DNA from 3 places in the Saccharothrix stipae genome. Region 2 is predicted to be linked to each of the others. Evidence: riboswitches for the same ligand, from Rfam matches in the RefSeq annotation. Region 2 holds a riboswitch; each other region holds the start of a gene.

Region 1 (4,272 bases), on a different contig from region 2:
GACCGGCAAGCCGGTCGTGGTCGTGCTGCTGACCGGTCGGCCGCAGGTGCTGGGCACGGTGGCGGACGCCCCGGCGCTGGTCGCCGGCTGGCTGCCCGGCTCCGAGGGCGGCTCCGCGATCGCCGACGTGCTGTTCGGCGCGGTGAACCCGAGCGGGAAGCTGCCCGTGTCGTGGCCCAAGACGGTCGGTGACCAGCCGTTCTCCTACGACCAGGTGCGCGGCGCGAACACCTCGCCCAGCTCGGCCTACGACCCGGCGTTCGCGTTCGGGCACGGTCTGTCGTACACGACGTTCACCACGTCCGCGCCGAAGGTCGCGTCGGCCGAGGTGCGGCGGGACGAGCGGGTGAAGGTGTCGGTGACCGTGGCCAACACCGGCGCGCGGGACGGCACGCTCGTCGTGCCGGTGTACGTGCACCAGCCGGTGAGCAAGGTGCTGACGCCGCCGCAGCGCCTGGTCGGCTTCACCCGGGTGGCGTTGAAGGCGGGTGAGCAGCGGGCGGTCGAGGTCTCGTTCGACGTCAAGCGCCTCGCGGTGACCCCCGGTGACGTGGACGGCGCGGACAAGCCGGAGGTGGCCAAGGGCGCCTACGAGGTCGTGGTCGGCGACGGGAGGGCTCGATTCACGGTGCGGTGAGCTGCCCTGATATCCTTCTCGGCCGTACCCGCGCGGCATTCCGCTGTGGAGGAAAACCGCCCCTCGTGGGCGGAGCCGGTGACAAGCGCGGTGCGACTCCGAGACCGAGGAAAAGGTGGCTTTCGCGTGGCGAACATCAAGTCCCAGATGAAGCGGATCAAGACGAACGAGAAGGCGCGCCTGCGCAACAAGGCCGTCAAGTCGTCGCTCAAGACCGCCATCCGCAAGTTCCGTGAGGCCGCCGAGGCCGGTGACAAGGAGAAGGCGACCGTGCTGGCGCGGGAGGCTTCCCGCAAGCTGGACAAGGCCGTCACCAAGGGCGTGATCCACGCCAACCAGGCCGCCAACAAGAAGTCGGCGCTGGCGCGGCGCGCCAACCAGATCTGATCTGGTCTCACGCCAAGGCGCCGCCCACCCCACGCGGGGTGGGCGGCGCTTGTGCTTGCCCCGGCGCTTCCGGCAGTCGGCTCGACCTCCCGCAGCCGGTCGAGCGGCCCAGCCCTCCGACAGCCGGCTCAGCCCCTGCAACCGGTCGGATGGCCCGGCTACCGGCAGCAGATCGGGCGGCCCAAGCCTCCGGCAGTCGGCTCGCCCCGGGCAGTCGACTCGGCTTCCGGTACCCAGGTGGCCCCGGTCTTCGGTAGTCGGCTCGGCCTCCGGCGATCCGTAAGCGGCTCGGCGTCCGGCGGTCGGTCAGCGTCGGCCGTGGGCGGCGACGATTTTCAGCACTGCGCGTTCCAGGGCGTAGCCGGAGTCCGCTGCGACACCCTTGACGTCGGCGTTCAGGTCGGCGACCACCGTCATCGCCGCCGCGAGACCACGGTCCTCCCAGCCGCGCGACTGGCCCTGGGCCTTCTTGACCTTCCACGGCGGCATGCCCAGTTCGCCCGCCAGCTTGAACGGGTCGCCCCGGCCCACCGCGGACACCCGCGCGATCGTGCGCACCGCGTCGGCCAGCGCGTCGGCGACCAGCACGTGCGGCACCCCGAGCTGGATCGCCCACCGCAACGCCTCCAGCGCACCGGCCCGGTCGCCCATCACGGCCTTCTCGGCGACCGCGAACCCGGTCACCTCGGCCCGGCCGCGGTGGTAGCGGCGGACCGCCTCGGCGTCGACCTTGCCGCCGGTGTCGGCGACGAGCTGCGAGGCCGCCGCCGCCAACTCGCGCAGGTCCGACCCCACCGCCTCGATCAGCGCGGCCACCGCCTCCGGATCGGCCTTGCCACCGCCGGCCGAACGGATCTCGTTGCGCACGAACGCTTCCCGGTCCGCCGCCTTGGTGATCTTGGGGCACTCGGTGACCCGGGCACCCGCCTTGCGCAGCGCGGCGGGCAGGTCCTTGGCCACCTTGCTACGCCCGCCGCCGCTGTGGACGACGACCACCGTGACCCCGTCCGCCGGGGCCTTGGCGTAGGCGATCACCGCGTCGGCGATCTCCTTGCCGCACTCCTGGGCGGCCTCCAGCGCGACCACGCGGCCCTCGGCGAACAGCGACGGGCTGACCAGTTCGGCCAGCTCAGGAGGCGTGAGATCGGTCACGCGGACGCGCGTCAGGTCGGCCTGCGGATCGGCTTTGCGCGCCGTCGCCAGCGCACCGCGCACCGCGCGCTCGACCAGCAACTCCTCCTCGCCGACGATCAGGTGCACGGCGTCGGGCGTGTCTGCGGGCGAACTCACGGCGCGATCCTCCCACGCCCGTCCGACGTCCGGATGGTGGACGTCTCTGGCTGCGGGTCGGGATCGTGACGTAAGTTGGCCGCACAACTGAATACCGCTCATCCAGAGGGGCAGAGGGATCGGCCCGAAGAAGCCCCGGCAACCCGTCGCACAGCGTCCGCTGGCGACCACGGTGCCAATTCCGACCCGCGACGCGCGGGAAAGATGAGGAGATACCTCGCGATGACTGCTGTCAGTGTGCCCTCCGCCACCACCTCCTTCGACCTCGGTCCCGCTCGCGCGCTGTCGTGTCGCGAATGCGGCCACGAGACGCCGCTCGCCGCCGAATACGCCTGTCTGGAGTGTTTCGGGCCGCTGGAAGTGGCCTACGACTTCGGCCCGATCCGCCGCGAGGACATCGAGGCGGGCCCCCGGTCGATCTGGCGCTACCGCGGCCTGCTCCCCGTGCCGACCACCGTCGAGTCGCACCCCAACACCAACCCCGGCGGCACCCGCCTGGTCGAGGCCGACCGCCTCGCCAAGGCCCTGGGCGTGCGCAAGGTCTGGGTGAAGGACGACACCGGCAACCCGACCCACTCGTTCAAGGACCGCGTCGTCGGCGTCGCCCTCGCCGCCGCCCGCGAGCTGGGCTTCAAGGTCCTGGCCTGCCCCTCCACCGGCAACCTGGCCAACGCCGTGGCCGCCGCCGCGGCCCGTGCGGGCTGGCAGTCGGTGGTCCTGGTGCCCTCCTCCCTGGAGCAGGCGAAGATCCTCATGACCGCCGTGTACGGCGGCGACCTGATCACCGTCGACGGCAACTACGACGACGTGAACCGGCTGGCGCAGGAGTTGGCCGCCGAGCACGAGGACTGGGCGTTCGTCAACGTCAACGTCCGCCCCTACTACGCCGAGGGCTCCAAGACGCTCGGGTACGAGGTCGCCGAACAGCTCGGCTGGCGGCTGCCCGACCAGATCGTCGTGCCCATCGCGTCCGGCTCCCAGTTGACCAAGGTCGACAAGGCCTTCCGGGAGTTCGGCACCCTGGGCCTGGTCGAACAGACCCCGTACCGCGTGTTCGGCGCGCAGGCCACCGGCTGCTCCCCCGTCTCGGCCGCCTTCAAGGCGGGCCACGACGTGGTCAGCCCGGTCCGCCCGGACACCATCGCCCGGTCGCTGGCGATCGGCGCCCCCGCCGACGGCCCCTACGTGCTGGACGCCGTCCGCCGCACCAACGGTGCGATCGAGGACGTCACCGACGACGAGGTCGTGGAGGGCATCCGCCTGCTGGCCCAGACCGAGGGCATCTTCGCCGAGACCGCGGGCGGCGTCACCGTCGCGACCGCGAAGAAGCTCATCGAGACCGGCCAACTGGACCCGGACGGCGAGACGGTGCTCCTGATCACCGGCGACGGCCTCAAGACCCTGGACGCCCTGGGCGACCGGGTCGGCCCCCGCGCCAACGTCCCGCCGTCGGCCGAGGCCGTGCTCAAGGCCCTCCAGGACTGACCCGCCCGCCGGGCGGCGACCGGTCAGGCGTCGCCCGGCGGACCCCGGCCACCGGCCCTGGCGGTCGAGGTGGCGATCGGGGCGGCCGCCGCGCGGTCTCCATCACAGCGCGGTTCCCATCACAGCGCGATCCCGGACGAGCGGAGCCAGCCGGTCCGGGGGAAGGCGGCCAGTTCGGGCAGCACGTGCGGCCCCACCGGTTCGGTCACCACGCGCCAGGCGGTGAGCATCTGGGGCCAAGGGCGTTTCTCCTTCTCCTGGTTGTAGCGCTCGGCGTGCCACTCCTCCGGCGGGATGGTCAGGTCGGCGTCGAACAGCGCGTCCGCGACCAGCCGGTAGGCGGTGTTCGCGGAGGGGACCTGCGCCATGCGGATCACACCGGTGGCGGTGGCCCTGGCGACGATGCCCCGGTCGCCACCGGGCAGGTCCTCGCACACGTAGTAGGTGAAAGCGGGCCGGAGTTCGTCGCGCGG
Region 2 (4,272 bases):
CGGCGGCCTGCAGTTCAACAAGAGCACCTGGGACGCCTACGGCGGCGCCCAGTACGCCGCGTACCCGCACCAGGCGACCCGCGAGCAGCAGATCGCCGTGGCCACCAAGCTGCGCGACGCCCGCGGCGGCTACTCCGCCTGGCCCCACTGCCGCTCGAAGCTGGGCCTGCCGTAATTTTGGCGCCGCCTCCGGCGTCGCGGCTCGGTCGCCTGGAAGTCGACCGCGCGCGGTAGCTCCGTTGGTGGCAGTGGAGAATGGGGCTCGTGACTGAGGATTCGACGACGGCCGGGTCGGGGAGCCACCTCCTCGGCCCGGCCGACGTCCGTCGGCTGGCCGCCGAGCTGGACATCCGCCCCACGAAGAAGCTGGGGCAGAACTTCGTGCACGACCCGAACACGGTGCGGCGCATCGTGGCGGCGGCCGACCTGCGCCCGGACGACGTGGTGCTGGAGGTCGGCCCCGGGCTGGGCTCGCTGACGTTGGCGTTGCTGCCCTCCTGCCGGGCGCTGGTGGCCGTGGAGATCGACGGGGTGCTGGCCGACCGCCTGCCCGTCACCGTGGCCGAGCGCGCGCCCCAGCTGGCCGACCGCCTGTCGGTCGTGCACGAGGACGCGATGCGCGTCACGGCGTCCCAGCTGCCCGTGGCACCGACGGCGTTGGTGGCGAACCTGCCGTACAACGTGGCCGTGCCCGTGGTGCTGCACCTGCTGGCCGTGCTGCCGTCGTTGCGCACCGGCCTGGTGATGGTGCAGTCCGAGGTCGCCGACCGGATGGCCGCCGGTCCCGGCAGCAAGGTCTACGGCGTGCCCAGCGTGAAGCTCGCCTGGTACGCGGACGCCCGCCGGGCCGGTCCGGTGCCGCGCTCGGTGTTCTGGCCGGTGCCCAACGTCGACTCCGCGCTGGTCGCGTTCGAGCGGCACGAGCCGTTGTCCACTGTGGACCAGAAGCAGCTGTTCTCCTTGGTGGACGCGGCTTTCGCGCAACGGCGCAAGATGCTGCGCGGTGCGTTGGCCGGGTGGGCGGGCTCCGCCGCCGAGGCGCAACGGCTGCTCGTCGCCGCGGGCGTGGACCCGGCGGTGCGGGGCGAACAACTGGCCGTCGGTGACTTCATCCGGATAGCCGAGGTCGCTTCCGCTCGGTAGTCGATGATCTTTCGGCCGAAAGTGTGATTTGCCGGACGATCCGGTTACAGGCTTGCGTCAGCCGGGTTCGGTCAGGTCTACTCGTGGTGCCATCCCGAGCGGCTGAGAGACCTGGCTCTACGACGCCGCAGCAACCACCCCCCACGGGGCAGGTGCTTCAGCCAGGATCGATGGAGGATCACGTGCCCAGGATGCGAACGCTCACCCGCCGGCGGGTCGTCGACCACGGCCGCCGCACGTCGTCAGCCTGTCGCAGCTGCCGCTAGCAGCACTAGGCGCCTTCGAATCCTCGCGTCCTTACTTCAGGACACCCTTCTGAGCTGAGCCGTCGGTCACGCACGCCATGAGCGTGCGCTGCCGCATGCAGTCGTGGAGCGAAACGTGATCACTGTCGAGAACCTCACCAAGACCTTCCCCGGGAGTACCGGGCAGGTTCGCGCGCTGGACGGCGTGAACCTGGACGTCGCCGCCGGCACCGTCCTCGGCGTCGTCGGCCCCAGCGGCGCGGGCAAGTCCACCCTGGCCCGGTGCGTCGCGCTCCTGGAGCGCCCCGACAGCGGCGCGATCCGCGTCGACGGCACCGACCTCGTCTCCCTCGACGGCACCGCGCTGCGGGCCGCCCGCCGGCAGATCGGCGTTGTGCCGCAAGGGGATTCGCTGCTGCGCCAGCGCACCGCCGCGGGCAACGTCGCGCTGCCGCTGGAGGCCGCGGGCGTGGCCGGTCCGCAGCGCCGCACCCGGGTCGCCGAACTCCTCGACCTCGTGGGCCTCACCGACAAGGCCGGCTCGTACCCCGACCAGCTCTCCGGCGGCCAGCGCCAGCGGATCGCGGTCGCGCGGGCGCTCGCCGCGTCGCCGTCGGTGCTGCTGGCCGACGAGCCGACCTCCGCGCTCGACCCCGACACCACCGGCTCGGTGCTCACCGTGCTGGACCGGGCGCGGGCCGAGCTCGGCGTGACGGTGCTCGTGGTCACGCACGACATGGGCGTGGTCCGCCGGATCTGCGACGACGTCGCGGTGCTGGAGGACGGCCGGGTGGTGGAGCACGGCAGGGTGCTCGACCTGGTGTCCGACGCGGCCAGCCGCACCGCCGCGTCGCTGCTGCCCGCCGTGGACCAGAACCCGGTGGCGGAGGCCTCGTTCGACCGGGTCGCGGACGTCGTGCTGATCGGCTTCGCCGCCGTCGGCGCGCTGCTGCCCGAGGTGACCAGCCGGTTCGGCGTCGAGCTGAACCTGCTGGGCGGCGGTCTGACCAGGCTGGGGGAGACCCCGGTCGCACGCTTCCGCGTCGGCCTGAAGGGCGAGCGCGCGGACTCGGCGCTGGAGTGGATCTCGGAGGCGGGCGGCTCGGTGCGACGGACCCTCTCGGGTCCGCAGGGAGTAGCTGCGTGAGGTCGGCAACACCCTGGTCCATCGTGTTCGACGACGTGCTGGTCGCCACCGGCGAGACGTTGTACATGGTGGTCGTCTCCACCCTGATCGCCGTTCTGCTCGGTGCGCCCGTCGGCATCTGGCTTCAGCTCACCGCCCCCGGTGGGCTGAAGCCCCGGCCGGTGGCGCACAAGGTGCTCGGGTTCGTCGTGGACCTGGGCCGCTCCATGCCGTTCCTGGTGCTGCTGGTGGTGCTCACCTCGCTGACCAGGCTGCTGCTCGGCAGCACCATCGGACCCACGGCGGCCATCGTGCCGCTGGCCGTCGGCGCGATCCCGTTCGTCGGCAGGCTGGTCCAGAACGTGCTGGCCGAGGTGCACGTGTCGGTGGTCGAGGCGGCCGTCACCACCGGGTCGTCCACCCTGCGGATCGTGCGCAGCGTGCTGCTGCGCGAGTCGTTGCCCGCGCTGGTCAACGCCATCGGCGTGACCGCGATCGCGCTGCTGGGCTACTCGGCGATGGCCGGGGTGGTCGGCGGCGGCGGGCTCGGCGACCTCGCCGTGCGCATGGGCTACCAGCGGTTCAACGACCGCTACCTGTGGAGCACGGTCGTCGTGCTGGCGATCGTGGCCACCGCGATCCAGTTCACGACCAACCGCGTGGCCCGCGGTGTCGACCGCCGCCGCACCGCGTCCGTCTGACGTTCGGGTTTTTCTCAGCGCTGCTTTCTCTCACTTCTGGTTTTCTCTCACCTCTAAGGAATGAAATGCGTATTCGTGCTGCCCTGCTGGCCGTGCTGCTGACCGCGGTGGGCTGCGGTAGTGGCGACACCGGCGCCGCTTCCGACCCGAACGCGGCGCTGAAGGTCGGCGTGAGCCCCGTCCCGCACGCCCAGGTGCTGCGGTACGTCGCGGACAACCTGGCCGCGGCGAAGGGCTTGAAGATCGAGGTGGTGGAGTTCACCGACTACGTGCAGCCGAACACGGCGCTGGTGGACGGGTCGCTGGACGCGAACTACTTCCAGACCGTGCCGTACCTGGACACGTTCAAGGCGGAGAGCGGCGCGTCGCTGGAGTGGATCGGGCCGGTGCACATCGAACCGCTGGGCGTGTACTCGAAGAAGCACAAGTCGCTGGCCGACCTGCCGTCGGGCGCCCGGGTCGCGGTGGCCAACGACGCGACGAACGAGGCGCGCGGGCTGAAGCTGCTCCAGGACAACGGGCTGATCAAGGTCACGCCGGGCGCGGAGAAGACGGCGACCATCCGGGACATCGCGGAGAACCCGCGCGGGCTGGAGTTCGTCGAGCTGGAGGCGGCGCAGCTGCCGCGTTCGCTGGACGACACGGACGCGTCCGTGGTGAACGGCAACTACGCCATCGACGCCGGCTTGAAGCCCGCGTCCGACGCGTTGGCGCTGGAGAAGGCGGAGGGCAACCCGAACGCGAACGGCCTGGTCACGCGGGCCGAGCTGAAGGACGACCCGCGCGTGCGCGACCTGCTGGCCCTGCTCCAGTCGCAGGAGGTCAAGGACTACATCAAGCAGACCTTCGCCGGCTCCGTCCTCGCCGTCTAACCACCCGAGCCCCCGCGTGTCCTACCTCCAGAACACGCGTGTCCTACCTCCAGAACGCGAGAGTCCTACGTTCGGAACGCGAGAGTCCTACGTTCAGGACGCGAGAGTCCTACGTTCAGGACGCGAGAGTCCTACGTTCGGAGTGCGTGAGTCCTACGTTCAGGACGCGAGAGTCCTACGTTCGC
Region 3 (4,272 bases), on a different contig from region 2:
GGGGTCGGCGCCGTAGGTCAGGTCGCCGACGCACGGGTGCCGCAGCGCGGAGAAGTGGACCCGGATCTGGTGCGTGCGACCGGTTTCGAGGTGCACGTCGAGCAGTGACGCGGCCCGGAAGGCCTCGACCACCTCGTAGTGCGTGATGCTCGGCTTGCCGTTGGCCATCACGGCGAACTTGTAGTCGTGCTTGGGGTGCCGGTCGATCGGGGCGTCGATGGTGCCCTTGATCGGGTCCGGGTGGCCCTGCACGAGCGCGTGGTAGAGCTTGTCGACCGTGCGCTCCTTGAAGGCGTGCTTCAACGCCGAGTAAGCGCTCTCGCTCTTCGCCACCACCATGACGCCGGTCGTGCCGACGTCCAGCCGGTGCACGACGCCCTGCCGCTCGGCGGCGCCGGACGTGGCGATCCGGATCCCGGCCGCGGCCAGGCCGCCCACTACGGTCGGACCGGTCCAGCCGGGGCTGGGGTGCACGGCCACGCCGACCGGCTTGTCGACCACGATCACGTCGTCGTCCTCGTGCAGGACGATCAGGCCCTCCACGGGCACCGCCTGCACCTGCACCGGGCGTTCGGGCTCGGGGAGGGTGACCTCCAGCACGGAGCCCGCGATCAGGCGGTCCGACTTGCCCGCGGGCTGCCCGTCGAGCACGACGTCACCCGATTCGGTCAACGCGGCCACGACCGTGCGGGACAGGCCGAGGAGCTTGGCCAGGCCGGCGTCGACCCGCATCCCGTCCAAGCCGTCCGGCACGGGCAGGGTCCGGTAGTCGCCGGTCATGCGCCCGCCTTCTTCTCCGACTGGGTGCCGGGCTTCTTCTCCACGCGGGTGCCGTCGTAGTCGCGCTGGAGCAGCGCCATCAGCACGATCACGCCGCCGCCCACGCAGATGGCCGAGTCGGCCAGGTTGAACACCGGGAAGAAGTTGCCCCAGGGGTCGAGCACCGAGATGAAGTCGACCACGCCGCCGCGCAGCGGGCCGGGACCGCGGAAGATCCGGTCCGCCAGGTTGCCCATCGCGCCGCCCAGGACCAGGCCGAGGCCGATGGCCCAGCCGACCGACCGCAGCCGGCGCGCGATCCACAGGATGAACACGACCACGCCGGACGCGATCAGGGCGAGGATCACCGTCCAGCCCTCGGCCAGGCCGAACGCGGCGCCGGTGTTGCGGATCAGCGGCAGGTAGAGCAGGCCGCCGAGCAGCTCGATCGGCTCACGCCCCTCCAGGTGCTCCACCGCGAGGATCTTGGTGACCAGGTCGAGCGCCAACACCAGCGGCGCGATGACCGCCAGCAGGAGGACCCGTCGCTTCGGCAGCGGTTGGTCCGGCTGGTCCGGCGTGTCCGGCTCGGTGTTGGGATCGGTGCTCACCGGGCCATTGTCCAGCATCGGGGTCAGCGCAGGAACGGCGGGAGCGCGCGCTGGTCGTTGAGCGGCACCCAACGGCCGTCGCGCTGTTCGTACTCCCACCGCGAACCCTCGACGACGAGCGCCCGCAGCGCGGCCACGAAGCGGTCCACGTGCTCCTCGGTGGTTCCCAGGCCGATCGACGCACGCAGCGCCCGTTCGCCGTGGGCGAGGCGGTGCACGGCAACGTGGGCGCAGAACGCGCCGTCGCGCACACCGATGCCGTGCTCCGCGGACAGCGCCGCAGCCAGGTAACCGGCGTCCTGACCGCCGACGGTGAAGCTCACCACACCCACCCGGTCCTGGTCCGAGCCGAACAACGTCAGCTCGTGCACGCCCGGCACGGTCCGCAGGCCCGCCCGCAGCCTGGCCAGCAGCACCCGCTCGTGCTCGGTGGTCTGCTCCCAGTGCCTGCCAAGCACGTCGCACGCCACGGCCAGCGCGTGCACGCCCACCACGTTCGGGGTGCCGGCCTCGTGCCGCTCGGGCACCGCCGACCAGGCCACGCCGAGCCGGTCGCCGTGGTCGGTGACGCGGGCCGTCGCACCACCGCCCACCAGGTACGGCTCGGCGGCCTGCAACCAGTCCGACCGGCCGACCAGCACGCCCGCGCCGAACGGCGCGTAGACCTTGTGCCCGGACAGCACGGTGTAGTCGACGTCGAGCGCGCGCACGTCCACCGGCCGGTGCGGCGCGAGCTGGGCGGCGTCCAGGGCGATCCGGGCGCCGTGCCTGCGGGCCACGCGCGCCAGTTCGGCCACCGGCCAGAGCTCGCCGGTCACGTTGGACGCCCCGGTGACCACGACCAGGCGCGGGCCGACCGGCGCCTCGCGCAGCGCCCGGTCCAGCTCCAGCACCGCCTGGGCGGGTGAGTCGGGGGTGCGCAGGCGACGCACGTTCGGGCCGCGCCACGGCAGCAGCGCGGCGTGGTGCTCGGTGTCGAACAGGGTCACGGCCGTGTGCTTGGGCAGGCTCCTGGCCAGCAGGTTCAGCGCGTCGGTGGTGTTGCGGGTGAACACCACGGCGTCGGTGCCGCGGGCGTTGAGGAACCGGCGGACCGACGTGCGGGCCTGCTCGTAGACCCGGGTGCTGACCTGCGAGGCGAAGCCCGCGCCCCGGTGCACGCTGGCGTACCAGGGCAGCACCTCGTCCACCGCGTCGCGGACCTGCTCCAGGCACGGCGCGCTGGCCGCGTGGTCGAGGTTGGCGTACTCGACGCGCTCACCGGTGACCAGCGGCACGCGCAGCGACGCGCCGACCACGCGCGGCAGTGCCGGCTTCTCCGGCCGGGCAACGGTGCTGGTGCGGGGAACTGCGATCGTCATGACGCCCTCCGGGGGTCCGGGACCCCGCCGGAGAGGGAGCCCGCGCTTGCCGGACGCCCTGCGCGCCGGCCAGGTCCTCACCAGGGGCACCCCACCGCGGTAGGAGGGTTGCCGGCCAGCGAGCCTGGGCTTCGCGCTGGCACTCATGACCTTCGGAGCGAAGGTAACCCGGACCGCGCGCCCGCGTCGAGTCCGGTTCACATCCTGGGAGCGTCAGGGCAGGCCGACGTCGCCCTTCCAGCGGGCGAACCGGCCCGCCCGGTCGACCGCCCGGATGCGCTGCTCGGTCGCCGTGCGCATGGCCTCGGTGCACACCACCAGCAGCTGGTCGTGCTCCTGCAACCGGGTCGTCGGCTGCGGGGTGAAGCCGTTGTCGTCGCGCACCACGAGGCTGACCGAGGAGCCGGGCGGCAGCCGCAGCTCCGACAGGTACACGCCGTGCAGCTTGGAGCCGGGCTGGATGCGGACCTGGAGGAGTTCCGCGCCCAGCTCGTCCAGCGCCGACGAGTCGACCTGCACCTCGTGCGCCTCCCCGGACTTGACCAGCCCGAGCCACTTGGCCAGCCACGGCAGGCTCGTGCCCTGCACCACGGTCAGCACCACCACCAGCACGAACACCGCGTCCACCAGCCGCTGCGCACCCGGCACGCCCTGGATCAGCGGGATCAGCGCGAACACGATCGGCACCGCGCCGCGCAGCCCCGACCACGAGACGAACACCTGTTCGCGCCACGGCACCCGGAACGGCAGCGCCGCGCACAGCACCGACAGCGGGCGGGCCAGCAGCACCAGCACCGCCCCCGCGACCAGCGCGGGCACCAGCACGTCGAGCAGGCGTCCCGGTGAGGCGTACAGGCCGAGCAGCACGAACAGCCCGATCTGCGCGATCCAGCCCAACCCCTCGGCGAACGACAGGGTGTCCGCCCGGTGCGGCAGGCGGGCGTTGCCGAGCACGAGGGCGGCGATGTAGACGGCGAGGAAGCCGGACGCGTGCGCCAGGTCGCCGACGGTGTAGGCGAGCAGGCACACGGCGACCGTGGCCAGCGGGTACAGGCCGGTGGCGGGCAGCGCGGCCCGGCGCAGCCCCACGCCGCCGACCCAGCCGAGCACGATCCCGATCACCCCGCCCGCGACGAGCTCGTAGCCCATCAGCAACGGCGCGGTCCACGTGATCGGGTCGGGCGCGGCGAGCAGCACGACGGCGATGTACACCGGCGCGTCGTTGATGCCGGACTCCAGTTCGAGCGCGCCGATGAGCCGCTTGCGCACCCCCACCCCGCGCAGCACGCTGAACACCGCCGCCGCGTCGGTGGACGACAGCACCGCGCCCCACAGCAGGGCGGTGCGCCAGTCCATGTCCAGCAGGAAGTGCAGCGCGAACCCGGTGACCGCGATGCTCACGCCGACGGCCACCGTGGACAGCGCGATGCCCAGGCCCAGCGCGGGCTTCACCGCGCTCCACCGGGTGGTCAGCCCGCCCTCGGTGAGGATCAGCACGAGCGCGACGGTGCCCAGCGAACGGGTCAGGTCGGCGTCCTCGA

What was found. A riboswitch is a leader RNA that binds a small molecule or an ion and turns the genes downstream of it on or off. The one in region 2 is predicted to bind S-adenosylmethionine.
Region 1: linked by a shared signal. The riboswitch ahead of thrC (threonine synthase) and the one ahead of ACYVLT_RS24255 (methionine ABC transporter ATP-binding protein) in region 2 are both predicted to bind S-adenosylmethionine.
Region 3: linked by a shared signal. The riboswitch ahead of ACYVLT_RS21490 (aminotransferase class V-fold PLP-dependent enzyme) and the one ahead of ACYVLT_RS24255 (methionine ABC transporter ATP-binding protein) in region 2 are both predicted to bind S-adenosylmethionine.

The regions. Positions count from the first base shown of each region.
Region 1 covers NZ_BAAGTN010000005.1:371,312-375,583, forward strand. Annotated here, with positions in the region: gene ACYVLT_RS10655 (glycoside hydrolase family 3 N-terminal domain-containing protein) at 1-637, shown strand, start outside; gene rpsT (30S ribosomal protein S20) at 764-1,024, shown strand; gene holA (DNA polymerase III subunit delta) at 1,331-2,314, opposite strand; SAM riboswitch class I at 2,410-2,525, shown strand; gene thrC (threonine synthase) at 2,537-3,799, shown strand.
Region 2 covers NZ_BAAGTN010000009.1:243,180-247,451, forward strand. Annotated here, with positions in the region: gene ACYVLT_RS24245 (transglycosylase family protein) at 1-175, shown strand, start outside; gene rsmA (16S rRNA (adenine(1518)-N(6)/adenine(1519)-N(6))-dimethyltransferase RsmA) at 265-1,143, shown strand; SAM riboswitch class I at 1,230-1,320, shown strand; gene ACYVLT_RS24255 (methionine ABC transporter ATP-binding protein) at 1,525-2,535, shown strand; gene ACYVLT_RS24260 (methionine ABC transporter permease) at 2,532-3,215, shown strand; gene ACYVLT_RS24265 (MetQ/NlpA family ABC transporter substrate-binding protein) at 3,281-4,087, shown strand.
Region 3 covers NZ_BAAGTN010000008.1:983,653-987,924, reverse strand. Annotated here, with positions in the region: gene ACYVLT_RS21500 (RluA family pseudouridine synthase) at 1-780, opposite strand, end outside; gene lspA (signal peptidase II) at 777-1,370, opposite strand; gene ACYVLT_RS21490 (aminotransferase class V-fold PLP-dependent enzyme) at 1,394-2,731, opposite strand; SAM riboswitch class IV at 2,769-2,882, opposite strand; gene ACYVLT_RS21485 (potassium/proton antiporter) at 2,945-4,272, opposite strand, start outside.